Linked DNA regions of Solitalea lacus. Each later gene encodes a partner of the first gene's protein in a complex. Links are inferred from orthologs where the notes say so. Each region holds a gene or a part of one and is shown on either strand. Other genes may lie near its edges.

Region 1 (5,900 bases):
TATTTTCGGTTTCGTATAGTTTAACAGCATGCAACATTGCGCCTTGCTCTTTAATTGGTCCGTTCAGCTGATTGAAAATTTCCATGGCCAACACTTCTGTTGATGCCATTTTACCTTTCATAAAATCAACATCCAAATTCACGTTTTTGTGATCAATCTTATCAATAACTCGTGTATTAATGATGTCACGCAGATCTTTTAAATCAATAACAAATCCTGTTTCTGGATTCACATGCCCCTTGACTGTCACATAAAGTTCATAATTATGCCCATGCCAGTTAGGATTAGAGCATTTGCCAAATACTTCAGCATTTTTCTCTTGGCTCCATTCTTCACGAAATAATTTGTGAGCAGCATTAAACCGCTCCCTACGTGTAATATAAATCATGGGGCAAATATCGAAATTTTTTACTTGGGATGAGCGTCAAACAATTGTGCTAAATTCTTAACTCCTAAACTGGAAAATTGTTTAGTATAATTTCCTTCTATGTATATAGCCCAGGATGTTTATCCAAAGCATTCATTGAATTCTAATTCCATCCGTAATTCTAACATTTTCAAAATATATATTTCCTTACTTTTGCTTCCCATGAAACTTTTAGTTGTTGCAGCTACGCAAGCCGAAATTCAACCTTTTTTAGACACAAAGGCTGATTGCGATGTTTTGATAACAGGTATTGGCATGGTGGCTACAGCTTATCAGCTTACAAAAAAATTACTTTCCAATCGTTATGAACTGGTTATCAATGCCGGCATTGCAGGCAGTTTTGATCGGTCATTAGCACTTGGCTCGGTGGTACAGGTTGCATCCGACTGCTTCCCAGAATTAGGAGCCGAAGACGGAGATCAGTTTATCGACCTTTTTTCATTGGGTTTTGTTGATGAAAATGAAACTCCATTTTCAAACAAAAAGCTTATAAATCCATTTCAAATAGAGGGACTGCAAGTAGTTTCGGGTATTACTGTAAATAAAGTGCATGGCAACGAGGCCAGCATCACGGCCATTCAGCAACGTTTTGCTACCCAATCGGAAAGCATGGAAGGGGCTGCTGTATTATATGTTTGCCTGACTGAACAGGTTAAATGCCTGCAACTAAGAAGCATTTCCAATTACGTTGAAAGGCGTAATCGCAATGCCTGGAATATTCCGCTTGCAATTAGCAACCTTAACCAGGCTTTAATTACTATAGTCAATTCATTTAGTTAAGAACATCGATTAATGGCCCATAGTCTATTAATGATGTTAATTTAAAAACCATGGTTATAGAACCATTTACTATGAATTTAGAGTTATGAAACTAACATTAGGTTTTTCACCCTGCCCTAACGATACTTTTATTTTTGATGCATTGGTCAACAAAAAGATCGACACGGAAGGCTTGGAGTTCGAAATATTTTTTGACGATGTGGAAACACTGAACCAAAAGGCATTTAAAGGCGAACTGGATATTACCAAATTAAGTTACCATGCTTTTGCTTATGCGGCAGATCAGTATGCATTGCTTGACGCAGGTAGCGCCTTAGGTTTTGGCGTAGGTCCCTTGTTAATTTCTAAAACTGATATTTCTGAAGAAACCATGACGGATAAAGATCGGATTGCTGCCTGTTCAGGTCGCGAACCTGTTACCAAATTGGCTTTACGAGTGGCTCAAAAAGTAAACGAACTCAAAATTGGCATTCCTGGTAAGTATACTACTGCCAACTTTTTGTTAAGCCTGGCTTTTCCTATGGCTTTACAAAAACAAGAGTTGGTATTTTCCGAAATTGAGCCTAAACTTTTAAATGACGAAATTGATTTAGGTTTGATCATCCATGAAAATCGTTTCACCTATCAGCAAAAAGGGCTAAAAAAAGTGATTGATCTTGGTGAATATTGGGAACAGCTTACTGGTGCACCGATTCCATTAGGAGGTATTTGTGTTAAACGTGAGCTTCCAGTGGAAATTCAACAGAAAGTCAATCGAATTATTCGCAAAAGTGTGGAGTTTGCCTGCAAAAACCCGAAAGAACCATTGGCTTTTGTTAAGGCGCATGCACAGGAAATGGATGAGGAGGTAATGTATAAACATATTACCACTTATGTAAATAAGTTTTCGATCGACTTAGGTCACGATGGAAAAAAAGCGGTACAAACAATGTTTAACATCGCTGCCGAAAAAGGAATTATCCAATCATCAACCCAAAACCTTTTTGTATCATGATCATTTTAATTGGCGGAGCAGAACAGACGGGAGCTGAAATTGTATCATTTTTGAACACGGCAAACTTTAATGACCTTGTGATAGTGCATGACCATAAAAGTGAGTTGGAAAACGAACAACTTGTGGGAAAACGATACACCAAAAAAATACGTTATAAAGAAACAAGTCGTTTTTTAGCTGCAAATCAATTGCATGTACAATTTGTAATTGTTACATCTGAAAAAGGAATTGATTATGCTGAAGATATTTGGAATGCTTGCATTAAATGGGGTATTCCTTTGATTTTTGCATCAAAAACAGAAAGCAAGTTTGATGAGTTAATTTCTATAAATAGCAAGCAACCATTTTACTGGGCCTCTGTCCGCTACAGTGAAAAAAATAGTGCGCTTTTGCCGAAATTGGTTCTGCATTTGATGGAGAATCGTAAGCAGCCAATACAAATTGACTTAAACAATGAAGCGATCCGGCTTCAGTTTGAACATGTTTAGCCCTAAACAGATATGACTTTACTAGAGAACTTAGCTAAAATTGACAAAGCCCCGTTAGTTGACTTTAATCCGGCTACCGATCGGATGATGGAGGTGAATTTTGATGAAATTGGTGCCGAGTTGAGTGAAGATGTAATTGCTGAAACAAAAAGCTTTACAGAATGGGTTGAGAAAAAACGGATAAGCGCAGGTGCCAAATTTGGTATCGGCGGCTATGATGAATATCGCGAAATTTATAGTCGAAGTGAGCATTTTAATGGTACCGAACCACGTCGTTTGCACTTAGGAGTTGATATATGGGGCCCAGCCGGGACAGCTGTTTACGCTCCTTTAGCTGGCACTGTTCATAGTTTTAAAAACAATAACAATTTTGGTGATTACGGCCCAGCCATTGTGTTAAAGCATAAAATTGGGAATGCTGTAATTCATACCCTGTACGGGCATTTATCTTTAAGCAGCCTGGAAAATCTTGAAGAAGGACAAAAGATTGAGAAAGGTCAAAAAATAGCTGAATTTGGGTTGGATCGTGAGAATGGAGGATGGCCTCCTCACTTGCATTTTCAACTGATTCGAGACATGGGGAGCTTTAAAGGTGATTACCCTGGTGTTTGTAAACTATCAGAAAGGGGAATTTACTTGGCCAATTGCCCTGACCCGGCCCTGCTAATTCAATTCCAATAGCATCTTAAAGAATATAAACATAAAGGCAACCATGGGGTTGCCTTTATGTTTTCAAAGACCCTGAGACCATTTACTATACTTCAAAGCGTTCCTTCATAAATGTTTCCAATGCAAACATCTCATCTCTTAGCTTGGCAGCAAGCAAGAAATCCATTTCTTTAGAAGCCTTCATCATTTCTTTACGAGTGTTTTCTATAGCTTTTTGAAGCTCATTCTTACTCATATATTCCACAATTGGGTCGGATATCAGTGTAGGAATTTCACTTTCTACATAGGCTTGCTGAACACCTCCTCTAAAGTCTATCACCGATGTTTGCTCAATAATGGCCGCTTTTTCTTTTTTCACTGTGCGCGGCACTATACCATGGGCTTCATTATATTTTATCTGTTTCTCACGCCTGCGCATGGTTTCATTGATAGTCCGATCCATAGAATCGGTAATCTTATCAGCATACATAATTACTCGACCATCCTCGTTACGAGCAGCTCGACCAATAGTTTGTATCAGGGCGCGATCAGAACGTAAAAACCCTTCCTTATCTGCATCCAATATGGCTACTAATGACACCTCCGGCAAATCCAGCCCTTCACGCAACAAGTTGATACCTATCAGAACATCAAACTCTCCTAAACGCAACCCGCGTAAGATCTCTACACGTTCCAATGTTTTTATCTCTGAGTGAATGTACCTACATTTAATATTCAGCTTTGCCATGTACTTAGCCAATTCCTCGGCCATTCTTTTTGTAAGCGTGGTAACCAGCACTCGATCACCTTTCTTCACCGTTTTGTCAATCTCATCAAGCAGGTCATCAACCTGGTTTTGCACCGGTCGAACCTCTATAACAGGATCGAGCAAGCCGGTAGGCCTGATTACCTGCTCTATATAAACACCCTCGGTCCTCTCCAATTCATAATCTCCTGGGGTAGCACTCACATAAATGGTCTGATGGGTTAGACTTTCAAACTCATTAAAATTCAATGGCCTGTTATCCAATGCGGCAGGTAAACGAAAGCCATACTCCACCAAAGAAAGCTTGCGTGAACGGTCGCCACCATACATCGCCCTGATTTGGGGAATTGTAACATGGCTTTCATCAATAACTAATAAAAAGTCATCAGGAAAATAATCAAGCAAGCAGAATGGGCGCATTCCAGGCTTACGGCCATCAAAAAAGCGGGAATAATTCTCAATACCGGAACAATAACCCAATTCACGCATCATTTCAAGATCATAATTCACCCGTTCATCCAGGCGCTTAGCTTCCAGCATGCGTTTATCATCAAATAGCTGTTGTTTTCGAACCTCCAATTCCTCACCAATAGCCCAAATAGCTTTGGTCATTTTATCTTTGGGAGTAACAAATAAATTGGCGGGGAAAATAGCCAACTGCTCCATTCTTTCAAGTGTTTTCGCTGAAATCGGATCAATTACACTCAGCTCTTCAATATCATCACCAAAAAATGAAATCCGATAGGCAAAATCAGCATAAGCCGGATACACATCCACAGTATCACCTTTGACCCTAAATGTACCTCTACGAAAATCAGCGGTGGTTCTTGAATACAGAATTTCTACCAACCGATGCAGAAATGCATTTCTGCTAATACGCGTACCAACTCCAATGCGAAATACTGAATTGGCAAAATCCTCTGGATTACCCATACCGTAAATGCACGAAACGGAAGAAACTACAATTACATCTCTCCTTCCCGACATCAGCGCAGAAGTAGTCCGTAACCGCAGCTTTTCAATCTCCTCATTTATTTGCAAATCCTTTTCGATATAGGTATTAGTTGTAGGCATATAAGCTTCCGGCTGGTAATAATCGTAATAGGAAACGAAATAATTAACTGCATTCTCCGGAAAAAACTGCTTAAACTCTCCATAAAGCTGAGCCGCCAAGGTTTTGTTGTGACTTAATATGAGTGTTGGCCGCTGTGTTTGAGCAATTACATTTGCTACTGTAAATGTCTTTCCTGAGCCGGTAACTCCCAATAAAGTTTGGAACTGTTCATTTGCATTAACGCCTTCAACCAATTGGCGTATTGCTTCTGGTTGATCTCCGGTAGGATAATATGCTGAGGTGAGTTGAAATTTCATGTAATTCAAATATAACCAGAAGAAGCTTATCACTTCACAAAGGTTTATAACGATTTTGTTCTTTTATTGTTTAGGTTCCATATAACCGAATTAAGCATTATATTTTCGACCCATTTTCGTTATCTTAGATAAAACATCACTCATTATGATTACTGTTTTTAGCAAAAACAACTCTATAGCCAATCAGTTTCTGGCTGAATTGCGCCATATTGATATTCAAAATGACCGGATGCGTTTCAGACGAAATCTTGAACGCTTAGGAGAGGTTTTCGCCTATGAAATCAGCAAAAAATTGTCCTATGAGGAGCAAGAAGTTATCACCCCGCTTGGTGTTGCATCAGTCCCATTGCTTACTGAATTCCCCGTACTGGTAACCATACTTCGGGCTGGCCTTCCATTGCACCAGGGCCTGATGAACTTTTTCGA
Region 2 (4,642 bases), 1.1 Mb from region 1 along the record:
TATTTCAATCGATGAGGTTTTGCGTAAATTGATTCCTTTGAAGGAACCGGGAATGGCGAGTCGACTTCTAACTCGAAATCAGAGATAATGAACAAGTGATCCCACAGTTTGTGTTTAAAATCAGTAACATCACGCAAATGCGGGTTCAGTTGGCCCATTAATTCAATTACAGCCTGCGCATATTTATTACGTTCCTCCTTATCCTGCAAGGTTAGAACATGGTCAATCATATTTTGTACGTTGCGCCCATACTCGGCCATTTTTAATCGCGGACGGGTAGTGTTGTAATCAAACGGCTTTAGATTGTCTTTTGACATGGATTGTTATGTTTACTGGTGAACTTACACTATAGGTTTATGGTTGTTATTCAACTATCCTTAGTTTGGCAAATTTAAGTAAAAGCTGCTTTTGTCCAAGCTCCTTAAAGAATATAGTTGCTTTTATATCCGGTTTTTTTCCATCCAAATTTATCACCTTACCAAAACCAAAACGTTCATGTTCAACTTCCATGCCTACTTGTAAATCAGAGGTATCACTTGGAGCAAAACCTTCGGTTGGCGTATGAGCTTTAGCCAATAACTGAGTGGTTTTAGGTTTAGAAGAAATTTTCGGTTTGGCCGCAAATTCTGTAAATCCTCTTCGTTCATCCCCGAAATCAATATAAGGATTTTGTTCTTTTTGCTGCTTTGCCGGATTGAAATCCAGATCGAGGAATTTTGGATCAACTTCATCCAAAAATCTGCTTGGTTCAGAATTCTGCAGTGTGCCAAATTTGAAACGACTGGTGGCATAAGTTAAGGTCAGTTTTTTTTCAGCACGTGTGGTAGCCACATAAAACAAACGACGCTCTTCTTCCAAATCCTGACGTGAGTTTAGGGACATTTGAGAAGGGAATAAATTCTCCTCTAATCCAACAATATACACATGAGAGAATTCCAAACCCTTTGAAGAGTGTATGGTCATCAACGACACTGTATTTTTATCTTCTTCTTCCTGCTTTTCATCACCGGTAAGAAGGGCAACATCCATCAAAAACTGGCTGATACTACGGTCTTCTATATCTTCACGTTCACTAAACTCTTTAATACCGTTTAGTAATTCCTGAATGTTTTCATAACGGCTAAGCCCTTCAATTGACTTGTCAGCATGCAATTCACGCAAAATGCCTGATTGCTTTGCAATATGTTCTGCAACATCATAAGCACTGTTGCTTTTGGCAAGTGCTTGAAAACTGCGAATCATGGTGGCAAAATTCATGACGTTTTCCACCCCACGACCGCTTATGTATAAATGAATATTTGATACAATTTCCCACAATGGCAGGTTTTTCTCATCTGCCAAAACGATAATTTTATCCAAACTGGTTTTGCCAATACCACGTACAGGATAATTGATCACACGTTTTAAGGCTTCCTCGTCATTAGGATTAATGGTTAACCTGAAGTAGGCAATCAGATCCTTAATTTCTTTACGCTGATAAAATGACATACCTCCGTAAATCTTATACGGAAGATTTAGCTTACGTAAAGCTTCCTCGAGAGAACGCGACTGAGCATTTGTACGATACAGAATTGCAAAGTCGTGAAAGTTAAGTCCTTTAAGACTTCGTTCCTGAGCTATTGATTCAGCTACAATTTTGCCTTCTTCATTGTCGCTAAAAGCTCTGATTACTTTAATTTTTTCTCCGGTTTCATTTTCAGAGAAAACATTCTTTTCGAGCTGATTTTTATTGTTTTTGATGATGCTATTGGCAACTTGAACAATATTTTGGGTAGAGCGATAATTCTGTTCCAGCTTAAATATATTCAGTTCGGGATAATCCTTTTCAAAGTTGAGAATGTTCTCAATATTGGCCCCGCGAAAGGCATAAATACTTTGAGCATCATCTCCTACAACGCAAATATTACGATTTACTGCAGCCAGTTTTTTTACAATAATATATTGTGAAAAGTTAGTATCCTGATACTCATCAACCATCACATATTTGAATTTATGCTGGTATTTGTTCAGTATATCAGGGTATTGCTTTAATAGGATATTGGTTTTGAAAAGCAAGTCATCAAAATCCATTGCTCCGGCTTTATAACAACGCTGGGCATAAATCTCATAAAGCTCTGCCATTTTACTTCTGCCCGAAGAGAAATCATCAGCTTGTATTTGCTCATTCTTTTTGTATTCAGCAACCGAAATTAGATTGTTCTTTGCAGAGGAGATTCTGTTTAAAACGAAGTTTACATTGTACAGCTTATCATCAAGCTGTTGTTCCTTAATGATGGTTCGTAATAAGCTTTTGCTATCGTCCGTATCGTAAATGGTGAAATTGCTCGGATAACCTAGTTTATCGGCTTCAACACGTAAGATACGGGCAAAAATGGAGTGAAAAGTACCCATCCAGATATTGCGTGCATCGGGGCCTACAATGGCTGAAATACGCTCACGCATTTCACGAGCAGCTTTATTAGTAAACGTTAAGGCTAAAATATTAAACGGATCAACCCCTTTATTAATTAAGTGGGCAATGCGATATGTAATTACACGAGTTTTTCCAGAGCCCGCTCCGGCAATAATCATCAATGGGCCTTCAGTGCATTCAACAGCACTTCTTTGCGTAGGATTTAATTTATCTAAATAACTCAATTGAACTCCCCAATTTTAAAAGCCTGCTAAGTTAAGCAAACTTATTGAAGTAAGAGGAAAAACAGGATGTTTAAGGTAGCGTTTCCTGATTAGCGTTTACGGGCCTCGGCTTCTTCTTTAAGACCATAATCGCTGGTAATCCAAATTACCACTCTTCTGTTCTTAGCTCGGCCAGTTTCAGTCTCGTTTGATGCAATAGGTTGCGTATCTCCAACCCCATAAGCGTTTAATCTTTCTGGAGCAATATCATGGGCAATAAGGTATTTTCTAACCTCGTCTGCTCTTTTATAAGATAATGAAATGTTGTATGCATCATCTCCCGAATTATCTGTATGACCTTGTATTATGTTGTATGTTTTAGCGTATTTTTTAAGAATAGCCACCAATCGGTTTACGGAAGATTCAGCCTCTGGACGTAATTCATATTTGTTAAGATCAAAAAATACTTCATTCACGAAAGTTATTTTAATTGAATCACCAACTCTTTCAACTTTACTGTCCTTTACATAGCGTTGAATTTCAAACGCTTGTTTGTCCATGTATTTCTTGATGTAGGTGCTGGAACTTGCAGTTTTGGCTTTTTGGGTAGAATTACAAGAATGGAGGCCAAAGCATAGTATCCCCACAATCGGAATACATAACAACAAGAAGCTGCGCTTTGGTATGTTTTTCATCATAAACAATTAATAAACAGATCGATTTTATAACAAACCTACACGATTTAAGCGAAATAGCAAGTAGTTGTGCAAAAAAGTTGTTATGGTAAAAATAAATACTTTTTAGTTAAAATTAATTAATATTAGTTAGTATCTTGACTCGTTTTACCTTAAGTAAATCAATTTTAGCTTATGTTCGAAAAAATTACAAACAAGCCGTTTCATATTTCTATATTTCTTTCTTCCTTTGTCCCCAAATTCTAATTTCATGGATACCATCAAGAACTATATTGAAGCTAACAAACAACGTTTCCTCGATGAACTGTTTGATATTTTGCGCTTCCCCTCGGTTAGTGCCGATCCTCAATACAAAGAATCTGTATTAAAAACGGCTGATTATCTTCAACAACGCCTGATTGATGCCGGCGCTGATAAAGTTGAAGTATGCCCAACGGCAGGATATCCAATAGTTTACGGTGAGAAGATTATCGATCCTTCCTTGCCAACTGTAGTAGTTTACGGTCATTATGATGTTCAACCGGCAGATCCACTTGAATTGTGGCATACACCTCCGTTTGAACCGACTGTGAAAATTACAGAGGAGCATCCTGAAGGGGCGATTTATGCACGTGGCGCTTGTGACGATAAAGGTCAGATGTATATGCACGTTAAGGCATTTGAGCTGATGATGAAAACAAACACACTGCCTTGTAATGTGAAATTCATGATTGAAGGGGAAGAGGAAGTAGGTTCTGCTAACCTTGCAACCTTTGTTAAAGCTAACAAGGAGCGTTTGAAAGGTGATGTAGTATTAATTTCTGATACTTCAATGATTGCCAACGATACTCCATCAATTGAGTGTGGCTTACGTGGTTTAGCTTATATGGAAGTAGAAGTTATTGGTCCTAACCGTGACTTGCATTCCGGCGTTTATGGTGGTGCGGTGGCTAACCCTGCAACCATCTTAGCAAAAATGATTGCTTCATTACATGATGAAAATAACCACATTACCATTCCTGGGTTTTACGATAAGGTAATTGAGCTTTCTGATGCAGAGCGTGCTGAAATGGCAAAACAACCGTTCAGTGAAGCAGCATACAAGAAAGATTTGAATATTGACGAAGTTTGGGGTGAAAAAGGTTACAGTACAATTGAACGCACTTCAATTCGTCCAACATTGGAAGTTAACGGTATTTGGAGCGGTTATATTGGTGAAGGAGCTAAAACCGTGTTACCTTCAAAAGCAAATGCAAAAATTTCTATGCGTTTAGTGCCTGGTCAGGATTCGCATGAAATTTCAGAATTGTTTGCAAAACACATTGAATCGATTGCTCCTAAATACGTGAAAG

What was found. Proteins that work in one complex are often made in the same cells at the same time.
Region 2: the proteins of uvrB (region 1) and L2B55_RS07975 are in contact, whole or in part, in a crystal structure (PDB 7EGT), measured with the Thermus thermophilus proteins. The link is inferred for Solitalea lacus from one-to-one orthologs. Residues at the interface, in WP_096411307.1 of Thermus thermophilus: Glu23, Leu25, Arg26, Asp27, Gly28, Glu29, Arg30, Phe31, Arg55, Glu326, Asp327, Phe328, Glu379, Ser382, Gln383, His398, Gly400, Arg401; in WP_096412145.1 of Thermus thermophilus: His654, Arg656, Phe657, Gln666, Asp668, Glu669, Lys680, Arg681, Leu682, Ser683, Lys685, Tyr686, Ala687.

What each region holds. Positions count from the first base shown.
Region 1 is NZ_CP091740.1:769,425-775,324, reverse strand. The notes cover bases 2,960-5,900. They hold uvrB (excinuclease ABC subunit UvrB), read right to left. Parts: upstream 5,475-5,900; coding sequence 3,444-5,474; downstream 2,960-3,443. Other genes in these bases: upp (uracil phosphoribosyltransferase), read left to right, coding at 5,620-5,900; L2B55_RS03255 (peptidoglycan DD-metalloendopeptidase family protein), read left to right, coding at 2,960-3,370. In the rest of the region: L2B55_RS03275 (6-pyruvoyl trahydropterin synthase family protein), read right to left, coding at 1-388; mqnB (futalosine hydrolase), read left to right, coding at 590-1,207; L2B55_RS03265 (menaquinone biosynthesis family protein), read left to right, coding at 1,293-2,201; L2B55_RS03260 (Rossmann-fold NAD(P)-binding domain-containing protein), read left to right, coding at 2,198-2,689; more of L2B55_RS03255, read left to right, coding at 2,702-2,959. UniProt on the Escherichia coli protein: The UvrABC repair system catalyzes the recognition and processing of DNA lesions. A damage recognition complex composed of 2 UvrA and 2 UvrB subunits scans DNA for abnormalities.
Region 2 is NZ_CP091740.1:1,880,729-1,885,370, forward strand. The notes cover bases 1-2,972. They hold L2B55_RS07975 (ATP-dependent helicase), read right to left. Parts: upstream 2,638-2,972; coding sequence 364-2,637; downstream 1-363. Other genes in these bases: L2B55_RS07970 (DUF4290 domain-containing protein), read right to left, coding at 1-317; L2B55_RS07980 (OmpA family protein), read right to left, coding at 2,727-2,972. In the rest of the region: more of L2B55_RS07980, read right to left, coding at 2,973-3,314; L2B55_RS07985 (dipeptidase), read left to right, coding at 3,562-4,642. UniProt on the Escherichia coli protein: A helicase with DNA-dependent ATPase activity. Unwinds DNA duplexes with 3'-5' polarity. Translocates on single-stranded DNA with 3'-5' polarity. Initiates unwinding more efficiently from a nicked substrate than double-stranded DNA.